One region of the Enterococcus sp. LJL51 genome, then DNA from elsewhere that is predicted to be linked to it. Evidence: predicted binding sites of a transcription regulator. Region 1 holds the regulator's gene; each other region holds the start of a gene.
What was found. Region 1 encodes NrdR, which represses ribonucleotide reductase genes. Its sites were predicted from a motif close to ACACNATATATNGTGT; they were not measured.
Positions count from the first base shown of each region.

Region 2: the regulator NrdR is predicted to act here: its motif matches at 3,749-3,764, upstream of nrdD (anaerobic ribonucleoside-triphosphate reductase).
Region 3: the regulator NrdR is predicted to act here: its motif matches at 3,782-3,797, upstream of nrdH (glutaredoxin-like protein NrdH).

Region 1 covers NZ_JBTXLW010000002.1:14,938-22,261, forward strand. Annotated here, with positions in the region: gene polA (DNA polymerase I) at 1-156, shown strand, start outside; gene mutM (DNA-formamidopyrimidine glycosylase) at 259-1,098, shown strand; gene coaE (dephospho-CoA kinase) at 1,100-1,696, shown strand; gene nrdR (transcriptional regulator NrdR) at 1,925-2,410, shown strand; gene ACYSNQ_RS02310 (replication initiation and membrane attachment family protein) at 2,423-3,835, shown strand; gene dnaI (primosomal protein DnaI) at 3,835-4,764, shown strand; gene ACYSNQ_RS02320 (hypothetical protein) at 4,894-5,367, shown strand; gene clpB (ATP-dependent chaperone ClpB) at 5,887-7,324, shown strand, end outside.
Region 2 covers NZ_JBTXLW010000014.1:25,494-32,817, reverse strand. Annotated here, with positions in the region: gene dinB (DNA polymerase IV) at 1-243, shown strand, start outside; gene nrdG (anaerobic ribonucleoside-triphosphate reductase activating protein) at 589-1,185, opposite strand; gene nrdD (anaerobic ribonucleoside-triphosphate reductase) at 1,498-3,687, opposite strand; gene ACYSNQ_RS12790 (ABC transporter ATP-binding protein) at 4,267-5,034, shown strand; gene ACYSNQ_RS12785 (ABC transporter permease) at 5,021-7,066, shown strand; gene ACYSNQ_RS12780 (M42 family metallopeptidase) at 7,222-7,324, shown strand, end outside.
Region 3 covers NZ_JBTXLW010000015.1:13,065-20,388, reverse strand. Annotated here, with positions in the region: gene nrdF (class 1b ribonucleoside-diphosphate reductase subunit beta) at 1-624, opposite strand, end outside; gene nrdE (class 1b ribonucleoside-diphosphate reductase subunit alpha) at 807-2,966, opposite strand; gene nrdI (class Ib ribonucleoside-diphosphate reductase assembly flavoprotein NrdI) at 2,947-3,324, opposite strand; gene nrdH (glutaredoxin-like protein NrdH) at 3,327-3,551, opposite strand; gene ACYSNQ_RS13280 (FeoA family protein) at 4,157-4,624, shown strand; gene feoB (ferrous iron transport protein B) at 4,628-6,781, shown strand; gene ACYSNQ_RS13270 (FeoB-associated Cys-rich membrane protein) at 6,786-6,914, shown strand; tRNA gene ACYSNQ_RS13265 (tRNA-Lys) at 7,082-7,154, shown strand; gene ACYSNQ_RS13260 (helix-turn-helix domain-containing protein) at 7,264-7,324, opposite strand, start outside.

The DNA.
Region 1 (7,324 bases):
CTACAAGTACATGATGAGCTTGTCTTTGAAGCCCCTGAACAAGAACTTGAGCAGTTGAAAACAATTGTTAAAGAAGAGATGGAGCAGGCCGTAAAACTCCATGTTCCGTTGATTACTGACAGCAGCTGGGGAAAAACCTGGTATGAAGCAAAATAATCTAAGGAATAATCGAAGAGGCGGCTAAGCAGCGCCTCTTTATTTAAATGAAGTGAGTAAACAGTTTTGACAATGAAAATTGAACTGATTGGAGGGACGAATATGCCGGAATTGCCAGAGGTTGAAACAGTTCGTAAAGGACTGGAGAAATTGGTAGTAGGAAAAACAATCGAAGACGTACAGGTATTATGGGGACGAATTATCGAACAGCCGGAAAAGGAGCTATTTGAGCTTTCGCTTAAAAACCAAACCATCAAAGCAGTTGAACGCCGGGGGAAGTTTCTAATCTTTAAACTAACTGATTTTGATATGATTTCCCACTTAAGAATGGAAGGGAAATACGAATTTCATGAATCAGCGGCTGATACTCTCATCAAGCATACCCATGTTCGCTTTTTGTTTACGGATGGCTCCGAACTACGGTATCTGGACGTTAGAAAATTTGGCAGGATGGTTCTTGTTGATAAAGAGCAGGCAAGTCAATACAAAGGGATACTGGCTTTAGGTCCGGAGCCTTTGCCGGAAGTGTTTCATTTGAAGGACTTTCGTAGGGGGCTAAAAAAGCATCATAAAGCAATAAAACCGTTATTGTTAGATCAGAAGCTAGTGACGGGCTTGGGAAACATCTATGTAGATGAAGCACTATGGGAAGCAAAGATTCACCCTGAGCAACCGGCAGACAGTCTTAAAAATAAGGAGACAGAAGCACTGTACGCTGCAATTATTGATGTTTTGGCAAGGGCTGTTGAAGCTGGGGGGACAACGATTCGAAGCTATTTAAATGCCTTAGGCGAGGCTGGGAAATTTCAGATATCTCTTCATGCATATGGGCAAACTGGAGAGCCTTGTCTACGCTGCGGCACTCCGATTCAAAAAATCAAAGTTGCTCAACGCGGTACTCATTTTTGTCCCACATGCCAAAAGCTGAAAGGAATGAAGTAGCATGAGCTTAATTTTGGGTCTGACCGGCGGAATCGCAACAGGTAAAACGACCGCCGTGAAAGTGTTTAAAAGAAATGGTTTCCCTGTTGTGGATTCTGATCAGATTGCCCGGCAGGTTGTTGAGCCTGAAACCCCAGGACTTAAAGCAGTGACAGCCGTTTTTGGCGAAGAAATATTAAACGAAGACGGCACGTTGAACCGCAAAAAGCTGGGGCGTTTGATTTTTTCAAATGATAAAAAACGAGCGTTGCTGGATGATACCCTAGCCCCCTTTTTACAAGAGCAGATTAGTCAAGCGATTAAAGCTGCTGCTGAGACAAGTCAACTGGTGATTGCGGATATTCCTTTGCTTTATGAGAAGAACTATGAAGATTCAGTGGATAGGATTGCAGTTGTTTATATCCCTGAACAACTACAGGTTACGCGATTAGCAGCGAGAGATGCTATCTCAGAAGTAGAAGCATGCCAGCGCATGAACAGCCAACTGCCTATTGAGGAAAAGAAAAAGAGAGCGGATATCGTTTTTGACAATCAGGGAACCGTTGAAAAATTGGAAAGACAGATTCTGAATTGGCTAAAAGATGAGCGGCTAATTTAAAAGATGACTAAAGAGAGATTGAGGGAGCTGCTAAACTGTAGTTCTCTTATTTATTTGTTTGAATTAAATAGGCGTAAAGCTTGTTTTTTATTTAATAATTGTAGTTTCAAACAACATAGCGGTGCAGTATCATGTTAAAATGTTGGTACGCGATGAAGGGTTTTTATTCTCACCACATTTCGTGTTATAATATAACTACTAACTTAAATGAAAATTGAGGTGATCACTATGCGTTGTCCTAGATGCCATCATAATAATTCTCGGGTAATTGACAGTCGTCAGGCTGATGACGGGAGAGCTATCCGTAGACGAAGAGAATGTGAAAACTGTCATAACCGATTTACAACGTTTGAACGAATTGAAGCTGCTCCGTTACTTGTTATTAAGAAAAACGGTGATCGTGAAGAATTCAATAGAGATAAAATTTTAAGAGGACTTATCCGTTCAGCGGAAAAGCGTCCTGTTGCGATGGAACAAATGGTAAAAATTGTTGATAATGTTGAGAATAGAGTGCGTGAACTAGGTGAAAATGAAGTTTCAACTACATTAATTGGTGAGTTCGTAATGGAGGATCTGGTTATGCTGGATGAGATTGCCTATATTCGCTTTGCTAGTGTTTATCGTCAGTTTAAAGATATGAGTGTCTTTTTGAAGGAGCTCCAGGAAATTGTTGATAAAGCACAATCAGAAAAAAATGATACGGAGAATGAATAAGGAGGTCTTTCCGTGAAAAATAACAGGAAAGAAATCCAACCGAAAGATATCTTTAGTGTGCTGGTTAGTCAGCCGTTGTCGGATCAGGAAAAAGAAATCCTACTATTTTTATACCAGCCGATTGTTGGAGCCAATGCATTTAGCTTGTATTTGACACTTTTGGGAGAAGTTTCTGCTGCTGGATTAAGTGAAATAAGTTTTCACCGGGAGCTGATTATGCAGCTGGATCTTGGCAGCAGGCAGCTGGAAGAAGCTCGAGCGAAGCTGGAAGGAATCGGCTTACTCGATACATTTGTGAAAACAGATAGTGAGCTGGGAATCACCTATGTATATCGGTTAAATCATCCTGAGAGTATAGAACGTTTTTTTAAAGATGAAATTTTGACCTTAACCTTACTTAATCGGGTAGGAAAAAAGAAATTTGAACAGTTGTTTGAACGCTTTCAGCCAAAGTATACAGCTTTAGCGGGTTATGAAAACATTTCTTCCACTTATAGAGAGGTATACTCTTTTAAGGAAGAACAGCTAGTTTCAGAACATAAGCTGCTTCACGCTTTAAAGCAATCCTTTGAAGATCCTGTATCGGGTCGGCCGTTGACTGCGGTGAACCAGCAGCAGTTTGACTGGGCATTTTTTGTCAGTCAGGTGGAGCGTTTTGGAATAAAAATTCCGCAGAATTCTCAGCAAGTTAAAGAAGCAGTCTATACATTGAATAGCTTGTATGGTCCTGATGAGCTGGAACTCGCTGAATTTGCTAAAGAAACATTTGACTACCATACGAGTGAAATTGACACCAAAGCATTGAAAGCAGCAGTTCATAAGCACTATGAGGAGCAGCGTAAACAAGCTGAACCTCAGGTGCGAAGAAATGAGCAGGCCGCTTTAACAGAAGAGGAGCAACGGACGTATCGGTTTAACTCACTAAAAAAAGATGGCTTTTCAGATGACGATATACGGACGATTATTGATAGTGAAACCATTCCACCGTTAAAATATCTAGCTGCAGTAAAAGAGCAGCTGGGCGGTTTTGAAATTGCACAGGAAAAATATATCATTGAATATCTGATTAAGAGATCGGGCTTGCCTAATAGCGTGATTAATATTTTAATTTCTTATGTGTTAATCATTCAAAAACAAGCCACGCTAAAAGCGGAGTATGCTTATACAATTGCTAACGACTGGGCAAAAAAAGAAATTTTTTCTCCGGAAAAAGCAATGGAGTATTTAAAAAATAAGCAAACTGAAAATCAGAATAAACGAAAAAAACGCGAATATACTAGCGGCTACCGGCAAAATCCTGTCCGAAAGGAAGAACTGCCTGATTGGGTAGACAATCCTGTTCCAGAGGAAAAGTTATCTAAAGAAGCACAGGAAAAACTAGATAGAGAAATGGAAGAATTCTTAAGGAGAAGAGGTGAACGATAGTGGAAGATGTAGGAAAAGAAATGTCAAAAATCATCCGGCAAAGACAACTGAATGAACGATTCAATGAGCTGGTTCACTCGGTGATGGAAGATCCGGATGTCAAACAATTTATTAGTGACCATCGGGATCAGCTAACAGATGAGGACATTCAAAAAAGCTATTCGAAGCTCTATGAGTTTGTTCAGGAAAAGAAGAAGTTTCAATTGAACGATCCCAATATGATAGCTCCGGGCTATGAGCCAAAATTAACTCTGAACTTCCATTACATCGATGTCACATATATCCCAACAGAATTGCTTTTGGCCAAGCAGAAGGAAGAGGAAGTCCGCAGACGGGTTAGTGCAATGACCATGCCGAAGGATATACGGAATGCGACGTTTGCAAAATTTGACCGGTCATCAAGCGGACGCTTTGAAGCCCTAAGCGAAGCAACAAAGTTTATTGATGCCTATGTCAATAATCCTAAGGAATTTCATCGGGGATTGTATCTGCAAGGGACATTTGGTGTGGGAAAATCATATCTTTTGGGAGCTATTGCTAATGATTTAGCGAAAGATGGTTTTTTAACAACAATCATTCATTTTCCTACATTTACGGTAGAGATGAAGCAGGCAATCGCAAAGGATTTGGTGGGTGAAAAACTGAACGCAGTTAAGAAAGCCCCAATTCTGATGATTGATGATATCGGTGCAGAATCGATGACCAGCTGGATTAGAGATGATGTTCTAAGTGTAATACTTCAATACCGTATGCAGGAACAGCTAGTTACCTTCTTTTCTTCAAACCTTGACATGAAAGGGCTGGAAAGCCATCTTACAATTTCTCAAAGAGGTGAGCAAGAACCGCTGAAGGCGAAGCGGCTGATGGAGCGGATACGTTATTTGGCAAAAGAAATTACGCTGAGCGGACAAGACCGAAGAAACGGTTAACTCAGCTGACAGAACAAACGGCAGACTGTATAAACTCATTTATTTTCTCAAAATTTTACCAATGAGGATGTATAGTCTGTTTGCTTACTTTCAAATAACATGTATGAGTATGTATGGAGGAATTTTTGGATGAAAAAAATAAAATTGATTGCATGTATAGTGGGTACCGTATTACTTTTAGCTGCGTGTGGTACTGGCAGTGATAAATCAAAAGAAAGCAGTGAGGCTAACATGTCTGATCACTCAACAAATGATAAGACTGCAGAGCAATCTGATGAAACAAGCGCATCATCAAATATACAAGGAACACAATCTGTTTTTACAGGAGTGCTGACCACGGGTGCTGCTGAAACAGACGGTACTGTCCGTATTACCTTAACATCTGTTGAAGCAGTAGAAGACCCTGAAACGATTTTACCAATGATGGAATCAGATGGCGTTATTTTAAATGCTGGAGAAAATCAGCTGGCACAAGGGCTGACTTTGAATGAACTGCAGGAAGGGGATAAAATCCGTTTCACCTTAACAGGACTGCCAATTATGACTATGTCGATTCCACCGCAAATTCCGGGGAACTCGATTAAACAAATCGAAAAAGTATAGTGCATGTTTGGAACGAGCTCTTACAGCTTGAGAAACTAGCAGATGCTAAGATACCTTTCAGGGGATTTAGGTAATAAGAAAAATGCTTTTCAAATAACAGGAAATACAAATGCTTTTCATTCGAGGCTGTTAGATTTCTGTTTTAACCTTCTTTGGAATATGTTTTGAAATAAAGAGTGAATGAAATACACCTCCTAAGTTAGACCAGAAAATCTAACTTAGGGGGTTTTTAGTGTCTAAATGGGGACGGCTGATTAACTTGGGTTATTGTAGTATGTAGTTCGTTCTAAGGGCTGATTTTTTTATGTAAAAACTCTGGTAAGATTCTAGTGGAAGTGACTAACTAAAGAGTATGAAAAAAAGTCAGTAAAAATCACTGTTTTTAGTTTGACCTTTACTGACCAATTAGCTATAATTTAACTATAAGCATTCGTTATCTTTGTCTTTTAGTTATGGGAGATTCATAATAGAAGCGAGGATATATAAATAGATTATTACTGTTATAGGAGGAAAGAATTAATGAAAATAGAAAAAATGACTACGACATTGCAAGAAGCCGTTGCTGAAGCTCAACAAATTGCGGTAACACGTCGTCACCAGGAAATAGATATTGCTCACTTATGGAAAATCTTATTGCAGCCAAACCATTTTGGACGTAACTTTTATACAGATGCAGGACTGGATGTTGCTGGATTTGAGCATGAAGTTGATCGAGCTTTGGATGAGTATCCAGTTGTTCAAGGCGGTAATGTCCAGTATGGGCAAACAATGAGCCAAAATTTATTCAGTCTTTTAAATGAAGCAGATCAACTGCGGATTAGCTTTCAAGATGAGTTTTTATCAACTGAAATTGTGGTGCTTGCATTGATGAAGCTGAAAAATTATCGGTTGACTAAATACTTGGTAAGTCAAGGAATTACAGAAAAGGAATTGAGAAAAAATATCGAAGATATGCGGGGTGGAGATCGAGTGACCTCTCAAAGTCAGGAAGAACAATACAAAGCGCTGGAAAAATATGGGGTTGATTTAGTTCAACAGGTGAAAAGCGGAAAGCAGGACCCTATCATCGGACGAGATGAAGAAATTCGGGACGTTATTCGAATTCTTTCGAGAAAAACAAAAAATAATCCAGTGTTAATCGGTGAACCGGGTGTTGGTAAGACAGCGATTATCGAAGGATTAGCTCAGCGGATTGTACGCAAGGATGTACCGGAAAATCTAAAGGATAAAACAATTTTTTCTTTAGATATGGGTGCCTTAATTGCTGGGGCAAAATTCCGTGGAGAATTTGAAGAACGGCTAAAGGCAGTGCTAAAAGAAGTCAATAAAAGCGATGGTCGAATTATCCTTTTCATTGATGAAATTCATAATATAGTAGGTGCTGGTAAAACAGAAGGCAGCATGGACGCCGGCAATCTGTTGAAACCAATGCTAGCTCGGGGTGAGCTACATCTGATTGGTGCAACCACACTAGATGAATACCGTCAGTACATGGAAAAGGATAAAGCATTGGAACGTCGTTTCCAGAAAGTATTGGTAAAAGAACCTACTGTTGAAGACACTATCAGTATTCTACGGGGGCTGAAGGAACGATTTGAAATCCACCATAGCGTAAATATTCATGATAACGCACTTGTTGCAGCTGCAACTTTGTCTGACCGCTATATCACTGACCGTTTTCTGCCGGACAAAGCCATTGATTTAGTTGATGAAGCGAGTGCGACGATTCGCGTTGAAATGAACTCAATGCCTACCGAACTGGATCAGGTAACACGCCGTCTGATGCAGCTGGAAATTGAAGAGGCAGCTTTAAAGAAGGAATCAGATGATGCCAGCAGGAAGCGTCTAACACATCTTCAAGAAGAACTGGCTGAACTGAGAGAAGAAGCGAACAATATGAAGCTGCAATGGGAAACAGAAAAAGATGAAGTAAATGCGGTTAGTAATAAAAGAGCTG
Region 2 (7,324 bases), on a different contig from region 1:
AGAGTTCAGCGCCATGGAAAAACCATTGTACTGAAGGTTCGCTATGCAGATTATACGACTGTGACCCGAAGAAAAACTTTACCAGAGTATATTGTGACCAAGGAAGCATTATTTTATCAAGCAAACCTGATTTGGGAAGAGGTAGGCGGACTTGAACAGGGGATTCGTCTGCTGGGAATAACCTTGACAAACCTTGATCCATTATCTTACGAGAATATTGTTTTACCATTATGGGATACATAAGCCGTTAGTGTGATTGAGGTTGTTCAGCAGGGGCAAGTTCGACGAAGGGCTTATCTTAAGTTGTGTTATAGAATAAAAATTGAATGGGAAAGTAGAGCTTGGAACAAAAATCAGGAATTGCTGGTTTTGTTCCAAGCTCTTTGATTTTATTCAGATTTTTGCTCTACCAACACAATTTGACGTGAAACGAAAAAAGGGGCTGTGACATTAGTATGCCTCAGTCCCTTAAACCCGGATAAACGGTGTTTCAGAAGTAACTTCTTCGACAATAAGGCGGAAATTCGCAAAAATTTGTAGAACAATTTTCGGAATTTCCGCCTTATCGTTTGAAGCTGAACACTTCTGTCACAACCTCTTCTTAATTTGTTCATAAGTGGTTTCTGCATCGTGGCATTTATCCCAAATGACTGCTTTTCCAGCTGCCAGTGATTTTTTTACATCAATAATTCGCTGATTACTGCTGCCTCTAAACTGTAAATTTAGGTTTCTTTTGCTAAGTTCAAAGCGGCCGTCTACCAAAATATCTATCTTGCCAAGCAGCTCCAGCTTATCAGGGGTTTCAAGAAGCAGTTCTTCAAAAGTATAGCCGCTCCATGACCAAATATCCTTTTTAATCCCAAACTCCTGATGGATTCGGTTGACAACCTTTAAGCAGACCTCTGTATTTAGAAAGGGTTCACCGCCAAGTAGGGTTATCCCTTGAACATAATCATGAGAAAGATCTTCAATGATTTTTTCTTCTAACTCAGCTGTGAAAGGCTGTCCATACTTGAAATTTTGAACAGCTTTATTAAAACAGCCCTCGCAGGCAAAAAGACAACCGCTGACGTATAAGCTGTTGCGGACACCTTCGCCGTCTACAAAGTTAAATGCTTTATAGTCTGCAATGTAATTCTGACTGTAGTCCTCAGCACGCCATTCTTTTGGAGCTGGATTGTTCATAACAATCATCCTTTCAATAAGGCTTCTTAAGTCGCGGCATACGGCTTGAAGCGGGAAGTTATCTACAAGACTGCTGTACCAAAGCAAGTAAAGCAGAAGGGAGAAGAAGCATTTTACTTAAAAAATAGAAACGCAGCTTTAGGATTGACGGTTCTCATGATACAGCACTTCATTGTAGTCAACGAAGTGTGGGATACATGGAAATATCATTTTTTCATGTTTAAGGGGCTATAGCATCGTCAAATTGACGAATGTCACAACCCCTTTAAACCTATCAGTCTGTTTGTTAATTAATAACCAGAAGTAAAGCTGCTATTTCATGTGTTTGACACGGGAAGAAATTTCTTTGTGACGTCCGTGAACCATTGGACGTGCTTGGGGATTGCCAAGGTAGCCGCAGGTTCTTTTTACAACATCACAGGATTTTGGATCATGGTTGCCGCATTGCGGACATTCGAATCCGCGCTCCGTTGGCTGGAAGTCGCCTTCGTAGTCACATTCGTAGCAATGATCGATTGGTGTGTTTGTACCAAGATAGCCGACACGGTCATATGCGTAGTCCCAAACAGCCTCCAAAGCTTTTGGATTTTGCTGAAGAACAGGGTATTCACAATAATGGATAAAGCCGCCGGAGCAATATTTTGGATAGTCCTTTTCAAAATCCAGCTTCTCGAACGGTGTTGGATTTTTCCGTACATCATAGTGGAAGCTATTTGTATAGTATTCTTTATCCGTAATGTTATCTACAAGTCCGAATTTTTCTGTATCCAGGCGGCAGAAACGGTCTGTCAGGCTCTCGCTTGGCGTAGAGTAGACACTAAAGTGGTAACCGTAATCATTCCCCCATTGATCAGCAGAAGTCTTCAAACGCTTCACTACATCTAATGTCAGATCCTTTGCTTCAGGATTGGACTCCCACTCGCCCCCGAAAAAGGCAGAAGCTACTTCATAGAGTCCGATATAACCTAAAGAAACAGTCGCCCGTTTATTTTTAAATAATTCGTTGACGGACTCTTTTCTTGAAAGACGTTTGCCGAAGGCACCATACATATAAAGAATAGGTGCATTGGCTGGAGTCGCTTCTTTACAACGCTCTACGCGATAAACAAGAGCATCCTTCATGATTTCCAGACGTTCTTCAAGAAGCGTCCAGAATTTTTCGAGATTGCCGTTTGCTTCTAAAGCAATTCTAGGCAGGTTCAACGTCACAACGCCTAAGTTCATGCGGCCAACGTTAATTTCTTCACCATTTTCATCTTTCCACCCTTGAAGGAAAGAACGGCAGCCCATTGGCACTTTGAAGCTTCCTGTTAATTCCACCAGCTTGTCATAGCTCAAAACATCTGGATACATCCGCTTGGTAGCACATTCTAAAGCTAACTGCTTAATATCGTAGTTTGGATCTTCTGCATTTAAATTAGTGCCGCGCTTTAACGTGAAAATCAGTTTAGGAAAAATTGCTGTTCGTTTTTCACTGCCTAAGCCGTTGATTCTAATTTGTAGAATTGCCCGTTGAATCTCACGCTCAAACCAGTTTAGTCCTAGGCCAAACCCTAAAGAAGTGAAAGGTGTTTGTCCGTTAGACGTGAATAAAGTATTAATTTCATATTCAAGACTCTGCATCGCATCATAGATATCTTTTCTTGTTTTTTCTTTTGCGAACTCTTCTTGTTTTGCCTCGCCGTCAATCCATTTTTTTGCATCAGCTAGATGTTTAAAGTAATTCAGTTCAGCAAAAGGCGCCAGTAATTCATCCACACGATCGGCAGAACAGCCTCCATATTGACTAGAGGCAACGTTGGCGATAATTTGTGAAATTTGTGCAGTAGCAGTTTGGATTGATTTTGGTGATTCTACTTCAGCGTTTCCAATTTTGAAGCCGTTGTTCAGCATGCCTTTGAAGTCAATTAGACAGCAGTTGGTCATTGGCGTATATGGATGATAATCCAAATCGTGGTAATGAATATCGCCTTTTTGATGGGCATTTGCTACGTGCGGCGGCAGCATTTTTAAGCCAATCGACTTGCCGACAATCCCAGCAGTTAAATCACGCTGAGTATTAAAGACATCACTATCCTTATTCGCATTCTCATTAACAACTGCCTGATCTTTATTTAATAATTTACCGATTGTAAAGTTGATATCGGTTGACTTGGTACGTTCGAAATCACGACGGGTACGGTAATTGATGTATTCCTCTGCCAGTTCGTATTCATTTCTTTCCAGTAAGATATGTTCAACGATATTTTGAATTTCATAAATTTTTACATCCGAAACAAACCGTTCTGAAATCTCCTGATCAACACGTTCAACAATTTCCTGAATACGCTCATGTGCAAGAGGGGTTAAAGGACCATTGATTTTTTGTTCAGCCTTGATCAAAGCATCATATATTTTTTGATCGTCAAATTCGACAAGGCGTCCGTCTCTTTTGATTATTTTCATCTTGCTCAGTGATGAAGCAGTAGTACTCAATGGTGATTCTTCTCTTATTTCCATCATAAATTTCCAGCTCCTCGATGACTTATTCCTCATATATCATAAAACAAATTTTCTTTTCTTTCAACAATATATAGTGTTTATTTTTAAAAAGAACAGGGGTGAACGCCTATATGTTGTGTTTGGAGGTTTTGAAAATTCTGTGAAAGCAAGTACAGCGATGCTTTGAGAAGGTTAGCTGAAATAAAAAAAATTTCTGAGAAAACATGAAACGATATTTTGAAGATTTACGGCAAAAGGAGAAGAAGGAACCATCCGTATGAAATATATGTGAAAGAGTAAACAGTATCTCTGGATTCCACAAAAAAAGTATGACGAAATATGGTTATCTACACCAAGAATCAGGATAAATTATTTATTTTGGTTAGTTTGCTTCTATTTATGAAATAAAGGGTATTGGATTTAGTTGGTATCGGTTTATGTGTACTTCTTTAGAGACTCCGACACAACCAGGTAGAATAATCGGTAGAACAAACCAAACTAAGAAATTTGATTTTCTACGATACAAATACAACGTAAAAATGTTCAGTTGCTGAAAATATTGGTAAAATGACAGTAATACATAAGATGGGCGGAAGAACAATGGAAAAAATTATTGAGATTCAGCATGTAAGTAAATCGTATGGCTATTTGCTGAATAAGGTTAAGGTTCTCGATGACCTTTCTTTTTCTGTAAATAAAGGAGAGTTTGTTGGGATTATGGGCCCCAGCGGTGCGGGAAAATCTACGTTGTTAAATGTTATTTCCACAGTCGATACACCCTCATCAGGACTGGTAAAGATTAGTGGAAAAAATATTTTGGAAATGAGAAGCGGCCAGCTGAGTGACTTTCGCAGGAGAAAAATTGGTTTCATTTTCCAAGATTTTAATCTAGTGGAGTCATTAAATGTCAAAGACAATATTTTGCTCCCGCTGGCAATTGACCATATACCAGTACATACGATGGAGGAACGGCTGCAGCATGTGGCTGAAATTTTAAATATAGAAAAAATACTTACAGCCTATCCGGCAGCTGTTTCAATTGGTCAGAAGCAACGGGTGGCAGCTGCTAGAGCCTTAATTGTCAATCCTATGTTGATTTTTGCAGATGAGCCAACGGGTTCACTTGATTCCAAAGCTGCTGCAGAGCTGCTGCAATATATGTCGGAAATGAATCGGCAGGATCGTGCAACGATTGTTATGGTAACTCATGATCCGTACACAGCAAGCTATTGCAATCGAGTGCTGTTTATTAAAGATGGTTCTTTTTTCTCTGAAGTTGTTCGTCAAGGATCCCGGGAACAGTTTTTTAATCAGGTAATCGATATGCAGGCTACGATTGGAGGTGGGAATCGTCTTGATCATTTCTAAACTGGCATGGAAAAGTGTACGCTCTCAATACTATCACTATGCGGTATATCTAATCGGAATGATTTTTGCGGTGACGATTTATTATAGCTTCCGAGCGATTGCTTATGATCAGATTCTTCTTAATAGTGTGGGTAGTGAAATACGTCTCAAAAATACGATGGAATGGGGCGGGTTTCTAATTATCATTATGATAATCAGCTTTATGTTGACTGTTAATCAGTTCTTTTTTTCCAGAAGAGTAAAGGAGATTGGCATTTATCAGCTGATTGGCATGAGAAAAAGACAAATTGCCGGGGTCTTCTTCTCAGAAATATCTATTTTAGGCATCACCGCATTGGTGATTGGATTGCTTTTAGGAGTTATTTTTTCCAAACTGTTCTCAATGATTCTGATAAAGGTAATGTTTTTAACTATTGAAAGCAGTATTCGCTTATCCTTTCCAGCAATGCTTGAAACAATAAGCGCATTTATTTTTATCCTGCTGCTGATTTCTATTCACAGCTGGTTTTTGCTTTATTCTTATCAGCTGACTAGTTTCTTTAAACGGGATGAGAAAGCGGCAGTAACGATAGAGCAGCTTACTAAGAAACAGCTGTTCTTGGGCTGTGTAGGCGTAGGTCTTATTTTGGCAGGCTATATTCTCTCTTTTCATGTTTTGTCTTTAGCTGCAGATGATTTTAACCCAGTGATACTATTGAGTTTGCCTTTTTTGTTAATCGCTCTTTGTTCTGCAGGAACCTATTTATTTTTCAAATATACGATTCATATTTTAATTTGGCTTTTTAGTCGAGGGAAGCAGCGCTATTACCGGGGGTTAACCATGCTGGTTGCCGGAAGTACTCGCCTGCATTTATTCAAGGGCAGCAATACATTAACTACAATTACAATTTTTATCGCCTGTTCGTTAGGAATTATCGGTGGCTCAGCTTCGTTTTATACATTGGGAATAGAAGGAGTAACGCGTACAAATCCAACAGACTTTCTGGTCAGCAGTGAACTTTATGGTACTATTCAAAAAAATATAGAGCAGAAAACAAGTATTACGCAGTCCGTCCCGTTAAAGTTTAAAGTTATCGGCGGTCAGTATCGGCAAACGATTAAAAATCAGGAAACAACTACTCTGACAGAGCCAATCAATTTATTAGGGGTGTCAAATTATCGGGAGTATCAAAAAATTAATCCTTATCTGAAACCGATTGTTTTGAAGAAAAAGGATAGTGCGGTGATGATTGATGATATGCAAAATGGCTTTCGCGAGCTTATTACATATGATCCCGTTGTGAAGCTGACAGATGGACTAATGCTGGAAACAGAGGGAAGTGTACCGGATTATCTGGGAAATGCAATGCTCCGGTATAACCAGCGGACCATGATTGTGTCAGATGAGCTGTTTAATCAAGTAAAGACTGCCGCGGCTTATGAGCTGATAGCATTTAATATTAAAAAGAATAACGACAGCCAGCTGACAGATGCTGCGCTGAAGGGCATCAACAAGGAATGGCAGGGACCAATCTATTATGAACTGAATAATGACGCAGGAAGCGTGAAAGGCTATGTTTCCACGGTATCTAAAAAAAATTCGGAGGACTCAGAAGAACATGAGGTATGGCGCTTAAATTATACTAGCCGGCTGCCCAATCTGGAGCATACTAGAAAAGAACTGGGGATTTTTCTGTATATTATTCTATTTGCAGGAATCTTAGCGCTGGTTATTTCAGGGAGTGTACTGATGGTTCGGCAGTTTTCAGAAGCAGAGCGGGAAAAAACGACATACCAGCTGCTGGAGCGTTTAGGAATTTCTTGCAGACAAATCCAGCGGCTGGTTTATCAGCAAAATATTATTATTTTCTTTTTGCCGATGCTTTTGGGGATTTTTCATGCCTTTTTTGCTGTTCGTCTGTTCAATCAGGTAGTACCAAGTTCAGGCTACCAGCTGGCATATCTTTCTTGTGGACTGCTTATACTAATCTATGTTATTTATTATATGATAACTGCAAAAATTTATTATTGGATTGTCAGCAAGGGGGATTAGAAAAAAGGGGATAAGTCAAAAGCAGGACTTTTAAAGAATCCATTATTTCGAGACTGTAAAGTAAGGATGTGTCCTACTCTGTGCTTTTTCTATTTTTAATCCTGCGATGAGTGTTATAATATTTTAGAAATGATTTTTGAGAGGAGCTAAGGCAATTGGAAAAACATGATGAGAAATTATTGATTGAGCTTGTAACTGCAAAAGGGGTTCCTGGAAATGAAGGAGAGGTACGGGCAATCTTCAAAAAATATGCAGAGC
Region 3 (7,324 bases), on a different contig from region 1:
TTCATTGAAGCCAAGCTGAAATTTATAACCGATGTAGGTTCCATGAACGGACTCGTCGCGGATAATCAACTTGATAATTTCTGCAACATTGGCCAGTTTGTTGTTGCCAAGATAATATAGCGGTGTATAAAAACCAGAGTAGAATAAAAATGTTTCTAGAAAAACACTGGCAATTTTTTTCTCTAAAGGTGTTCCATTTTTGTAGATTTCATTGATGCGCTCTGCTTTTTTCTGCAAATAGACATTAGTATTTGTCCATTCAAAGATATCGTCAATTTCTTTTTTTGTATTTAAAGTACTAAAGATAGAGGAATAACTTTTTGCATGGACAGATTCCATAAACTGAATATTATTTAGTACAGCTTCCTCATGAGGAGTCCGAACATCTTTGCGAAGCTGGTCCATACCGCTTTCAGATTGAACGGTATCCAGTAATGTCAGTCCGCCAAAGACATAGCCTACTGTTTGTTTTTCTAGCTCAGAAAGTGTACGCCAGTCATCTAAATCGTTAGATAAAGGAATACGGGTATCCAGCCAAAATTGCTCAGTCAGCTTCTCCCAGGTTGATTTGTCAATGATATCTTCAATTGCGTTCCAATTAATCGCTTCATAATAAGTTGCCATAGTTTTCTTCCTTTCTGCCTAAATAATCAAAGTAAACCGGCTGAAGCAAGATAAGAGGAGCGTTAATCAGCACGTTCTCTCTAATAACTTTCTATTAGACCATGGTGCTTACTGGAAGCATGCCGATGATTCGCAGTCCAAGGTTGTCCAGTTTGCAGCCGGTTGTAGATCATTAGGTTGTCCTAGATGACACAGCTTTCACATTGATTACTACCAATTTCTTCAGAATCTTCAGTGAAAGTCCGTACGTAATAAATTGATTTGATGCCTTTATGGAAAGCATAATGGCGTAAAATATTTAAATCTCTGGTTGTCTGTTTCGTTGTTTCTTTCCATTCATACAGACCTTCTGGAATTTCTGAACGCATAAAGAGCGTTAAACTCATTCCTTGATCCACATGCTGCTGAGCAGTAGCATAAACATCAATTACTTTACGCATATCCATGTCATACGCTGAGGTGTAATAAGGAATCGTATCATTAGCAAGATGAGGTGCAGGATAGTAAATTTTTCCGATTTTCTTTTCCTGACGTTCCTCAATCATACGAGTAATCGGGTGAATACTGGCACTTGTATCATTGATATAAGAAATTGATCCGTTTGGAGCGACTGCCAATCGGTTTTGGTGATACAAACCATCCTGCATAACAGCATTTTTCAGTTGTTCCCAATCTTCCGCTGATGGAATAAAAATTCCTTTAAAAATTTCTTTTACTTTATCAAATTGAGGGGTAAAATCACCATTGATATATTTATCAAAATATGTGCCGTCAGCATAAGCTGATTTTTCAAAGTTATGGAAGGACTGATTATATTCTTTAGCGATTGTATTGCTTTCAGCCAACGTCCAATAATTTAGGAGCATAAAATAGATATTTGTAAAGTCCAATGATTCTTCCGAACCATACTCCATGTGGTTTTTGGCAAAGAAGGTATGGAGCCCCATTGCACCTAAACCGATTGTGTGGCTGAGCTTGTTGCCGTTTTGAATAGTCGGAACAACATCAATATCAGATGAATCTGTTACAAAGGTCAATGCACGAGTCATCGCACGTACTGATTTTCCAAAATCGGGACTTTCCATTAAATTAACAATGTTTGTAGAGCCTAGGTTACAGCTGATATCAGTTCCCATAACCTCGTACTCCTGCTTGCCGTTAATAACAGAAGGTGTTTGTACCTGTAGGATTTCAGAACAAAGATTGCTCATAATGATTTTTCCATCAATCGGGTTCTGTTTATTTGCTGTGTCAATATTAACAATATAAGGATAGCCTGATTCCTGCTGCAGCTTGGAAATTTCATTTTCCAAATCTCGTGCTTTGATTTTTGTTTTACGGATATTCGGATTGGCTACCAAATTATCATATTCCTCAGTAATATCTACATAAGAGAAAGGAACACCATATTCCCGCTCCACACTGTAAGGGCTGAAAAGATACATTTCTTCATTCTTACGAGCTAGCTCATAGAATTTGTCAGGTACTAATACACCTAGAGAAAGAGTTTTTACACGAACTTTTTCATCTGCATTTTCTTTTTTTGTTGATAAGAACATTTCAATGTCAGGATGGAAAACATTCAGGTAAACCACGCCGGCACCTTGCCGCTGACCAAGCTGATTAGAATAACTGAAGCTATCTTCGAAAAGCTTCATAACAGGTACTACACCGCTCGCTGCGCCTTCGTAGCCCTTGATTGGAGCACCGCCCTCTCTTAAATTAGAAAGAGTGATTCCAACACCGCCGCCAATTCTTGATAACTGTAGTGCAGAGTTGATTGAACGGCCGATGCTGTTCATATCATCTGTGACTTGAATTAAGAAACAAGAGACCAGCTCGCCACGACGTTGTCTGCCGGCATTTAGGAATGACGGTGTGGCAGGCTGGTAGCGCTGATGAATCATTTCATCTGCAAGACTTATGGCCAGCTCTTCATTTCCATCAGCAAAATACAACGCATTAAAAGCAACACGGTCTTCATACGATTCCAGATACTCTGTCCCGGCATTATTCTTCAATGCATATTGAGAATAGAATTTGTAAGCAGCCATAAAAGATTTAAACTGGAAGTTTTGTTCTGCTAGAAACTGATACAAACATTCAATAAATGCTAAAGAATATTTCTTGATGAATCCTTTTTCAATATAATCATTCTCAGTTAAATAGCTGATTTTTTCTGATACATTAGCAAATTTTTTAGTATTAGGTAAAACATTTTCATTAAAAAAAGCCTTCAGGGCTTCGCCATCCTTATTTAAAGGAATTTGTCCGTTGACAGGACGATTGATTTCGTTATTTAACTTGAAATAGCTAACATCTTTAATTTCTTTTAAACTCAATCTCACTCACTACTTTCTTAAAGGATTCGACATCTTCGGTTGTTCCGCTGAATTCAAAGGAGAAAACTAGCGGTACATGATAATCTCTGGCAATGTCTTTTGCCGTATAAATAAAAAGCTCAGCGAAGTTACGGTTGCCGCCTCCGGCTACGCCTTGTAAAAAGTCTTTATTGGATTTGTAATCCAGAAAATCATTAACAACTTCAGTAATTTCTATATCATAAGTAGGGACAATCAAAACAAACGGCTCGTTTATCTCAAAAAAAGGATTCGCAGGCTCAATTTCATAAGCTGGCAAATCCAATTTTTTTATAAAGCGTCTGGTCTGTCCGGTCACACTAAAATAGACTATTTTCATAATTAATTTGCCAATTGCTTCAATTGATCAGGACGGAACCCGACAACTGTAGTGGCATCAGAAGTAATCACTGGAACGCTTTGATATCCTTGTTCCTTTAACCAGTCAATCATCTCAGGCTGATTATCGATATTTACTTCCTCAAAAGTAATGTTATTTTCATTTAAAAAGCGTTTTGCCATGTTGCATTGGATACAATTATTTTTAGAAAAGATTTTTACGTTCATTTTTTTTGCCCCCTTGATTAATCTACATTCACTAGTATAAATCTCTTTAGGAAAAAGTCAACACTTAGGCACTACATATTGTGGTCGTTTTTTTGTTAGATACTATGTTTTGTGTTTTTTTAAGATTTATGAAAACCAGTCGCTATGAGAGTTTTCCCGAGAAAAAGAGGTTTTTTATCTTTATAAATTGACGAAAATAAAAAATTTTTGAAAAAAATTTGCTGTCTAAAATACAAGATATAGTGGTCAGTTTTTTTAGAGACACTATTTTTTAGACGAAAAATAGGATTAGCTAAAAAGTTACTTTTTGTGTATAAACTTTATAAAAATATTCAATGCACGAACCTCTAATCTTATAAGTCTGTTATTTCAGCTTCGTTAAATGAGCTCCTATAGTAAATAGGCAGGCAAAAGGAAACGCACGTTAATCTACTAAAATTCATTTTTTAAAGATATAAAATTGGCAGGTTATCGTTAATATTCTGAGGGTTTTAAGTGGTGTAATATTGACAACTATATATAGAAGGAGTATTCTTATTGATAATGATTATCAATCCCAATGAAGCTGGAATTGAAACTTTTTCACAAAAAAAGGAGGAACTTAGATGCTGACTTTAGTAGATGCTGAAATCAATACGGTATATATAGTAAAAGAACTCACTGTCTCTGACGAAACAAAAAAACACTTAAATAACCTGGGATTGATTGTAGGCGGTAAGATTGCACTGGTTAGCTATTCTAATGGAAATGGCATTATCCTCCTTCATAACAGTCGGATTGCCTTGAGTAAATCAGTATTAGAACAAATTATAATAGATGAAGAAATTCTGGAAGAAGAGAGCTGGTTGTCTTTGGATCAGCTAGAGGTTGGAGAGACGGCAACCGTTATTAGTGTTCATGGTCAGGGGGCAGTTCGCAGGCGGTTGATGGACATGGGGATAACTAGAAATGTCGAATTACTGGTTAGAAAGAGAGCTCCTTTAGGAGATCCGATTGAAATCAATCTTAGAGGGTATGAACTGACGCTTAGAAAAAATGAAGCAGAGCTGGTTTTAATAAAGAGAGTGGGGTAAGAAATGAACGAGTGCCAAATTGCATTAACAGGGAATCCGAATAGTGGAAAAACGACAGCCTTCAACGGACTAACGGGTGCCAATCAATATGTTGGAAACTGGCCGGGAGTGACTGTAGAGCGCAAAGAAGGAAAATGGAAACAGAAGAAGAATGTGCTGATTCAGGATTTGCCGGGTATTTACTCGCTCTCACCTTATACACCGGAGGAAGTAATTGCCAGAGATTTTCTGCTGGAACAACAACCGGAAGCCATCCTTAATATAGTAGATGCAACGAATCTCGAACGAAATCTATATCTGACGACACAACTAATCGAAACAGGTATTCCTGTGGTTGTCTGTCTAAATATGATGGATATTGTTGAAAAAAGTGGAAAACAAATCAATTTTCAGAAGCTGGCGTACAGTTTAGGAACCAAAGTCGTTGGAATCAGTGCGGTCAAAAAAAGAAATTTGGATGAGGCTGTGGAAAAAACACTGCAGCAAGTTGAATCAGCTGAGGAAATAAATTATCCTCAATATGATAAACGCCTAGAGGCTGCATTAAATGAAATCACTGGTGTTTTAGGTACGACGGTTTCGAAAAAACAGGCGCGCTTTTATAGTGTGAAACTTTTTGAAAGAGATCCTCAGATACAAAAAACACTGCGGCTAAATAGTGAGCAGCAGAAAGAAATTGAAGAAATTATTAAAATAACAGAAAAAATCTTTAATGATGATAGTGAGACGATTGTGATTAATGAACGGTATGATTTCATTGCTCGTCTTACTGCTTTGTGTGCAATTGAGGAAGATGAACTGAAACTAAAATTAAGCGATAAAATTGATCAAATTGTGACTAACCGCTGGTTAGCCCTGCCAATATTTGCACTAGTTATGTGGCTTGTCTACTATCTGGCAATTCAGACCATAGGTACTCTAGGTACTGACTGGGTCAATGAAGAGCTTTTCGGTTCGATTATTCCTAATACTGTTCAGTCGTGGCTGGATAACTGGCAGGTTGCTGGCTGGATGCAGAGTCTGATATTGGATGGAATCCTTGCTGGTGTGGGAGCAGTCTTAGGGTTTTTACCTCAATTAGCTGTGCTGTTCTTATGCCTGGGCTTTCTTGAGGATTGTGGTTATATGGCAAGAATTGCTTTTGTGATGGATCGAATGTTCAGAAAATTTGGCTTATCAGGAAAATCGTTTATTCCCATGCTGATTGCTACTGGCTGCGGCGTCCCGGGTGTGATGGCTAGCCGGACCATTGAAAATGAAAAAGACCGTCATATGACCATCATGGTCACAACCTTTATGCCCTGCTCAGCTAAGCTGCCAATCATTGCACTGATTGCCGGCGCATTTTTTCCAAACAGCAGCTGGGTATCTCCGTCAGCTTACTTTTTAGGTATTGGAGCAATTATTCTTTCGGGGATTGGCTTAAAGAAAACCAAAATCTTTGCTGGTGATCCAGCTCCCTTTATTATGGAGCTGCCGGCCTACCATTTACCCCAGCTGAAAAATGTTATCCGCTATTCATATGATAGAAGTAAAGCATTTGCTAAGAAAGCGGGAACCATTATTTTTGTCTCTAGTATCATTATTTGGTTTACCTCCACCTATACCTTCACTCTTCAGGAAGCCGAAGGCGACCAAAGTATTCTAGCAGCAGCCGGTCGTCTAATTGCACCAATTTTTGCGCCATTAGGCTGGGGTAACTGGCAAGGGGCGGTTGCGACAATCACTGGATTAGTAGCGAAGGAAAATGTGATTGGAACTTTTGGGATTTTATTTGGACATGTAGAAGAAGTATCTGAGAACGGTCAGGAGTATTGGCAGGCGCTGCAAAGTGCTTTTACACCAGTAGCTGCGTATTCTTTCCTTACATTCAATTTGTTATGTGCGCCCTGCTTTGCTGCGATTGGAGCTATTCGCCGGGAATTGCCAGATTTGAAATGGCTGGCAGGGGCAATCGGCTATCAATGCGGATTGGCTTACGTCGTTAGCTTTATCATTTACCAAATTGGTCATGTGATTTTTGAAAACGGTACTTTGGGATTTGGCACATTGCTCGCTATTATCTTGATTTTCACAGGTATTTATTTATTAATTAGAAAGCCAAAGAATTTAGGAAAGACACCAGTAGGCGTTCTTCCAATCACGGAAAAGGGGTAGGAATATGGCAACGATTGTTTTAGCTGTTATCATTTTCGGCAGCGCCGGCTATATCGTCTATAGTCGAATGAAAAAGGGACAGGACTGTACAGACTGTCATACAACTTGTCCAGTGAAGAAAGAACAGGAATGAGATAGAAGGATTCTCTGTCAGTGTAAAACTGGCTGCTGACAGAGAAGGGGTTGATTGTTTCACGCAATTTTAAACAGAGAAAAATAGTGAGTAGAATCTTTCAAATTTTAATAGAGATTTCACTTGAATAAGTGAGACTGTGGTGCTACAATAGTTAAGTATTGTTTGGGCCGTTAGCTCAGTTGGTAGAGCAGCTGACTCTTAATCAGCGGGTCGCGGGTTCGAGCCCCTCACGGCCCATTGGGTGCCAAACCCACGAGAATGGTATTCTGTCGGCGTCTTCGGACGTTTAGAAGATGGAGTACGCATTCTCTTTTTTTGTTTTGACCACATTTTGACCTCAATCTATTTATTCGTCTTTAACGAGTTTGATAATTTTAGAAATGTCATCAATATCCAAAGCATCTGCA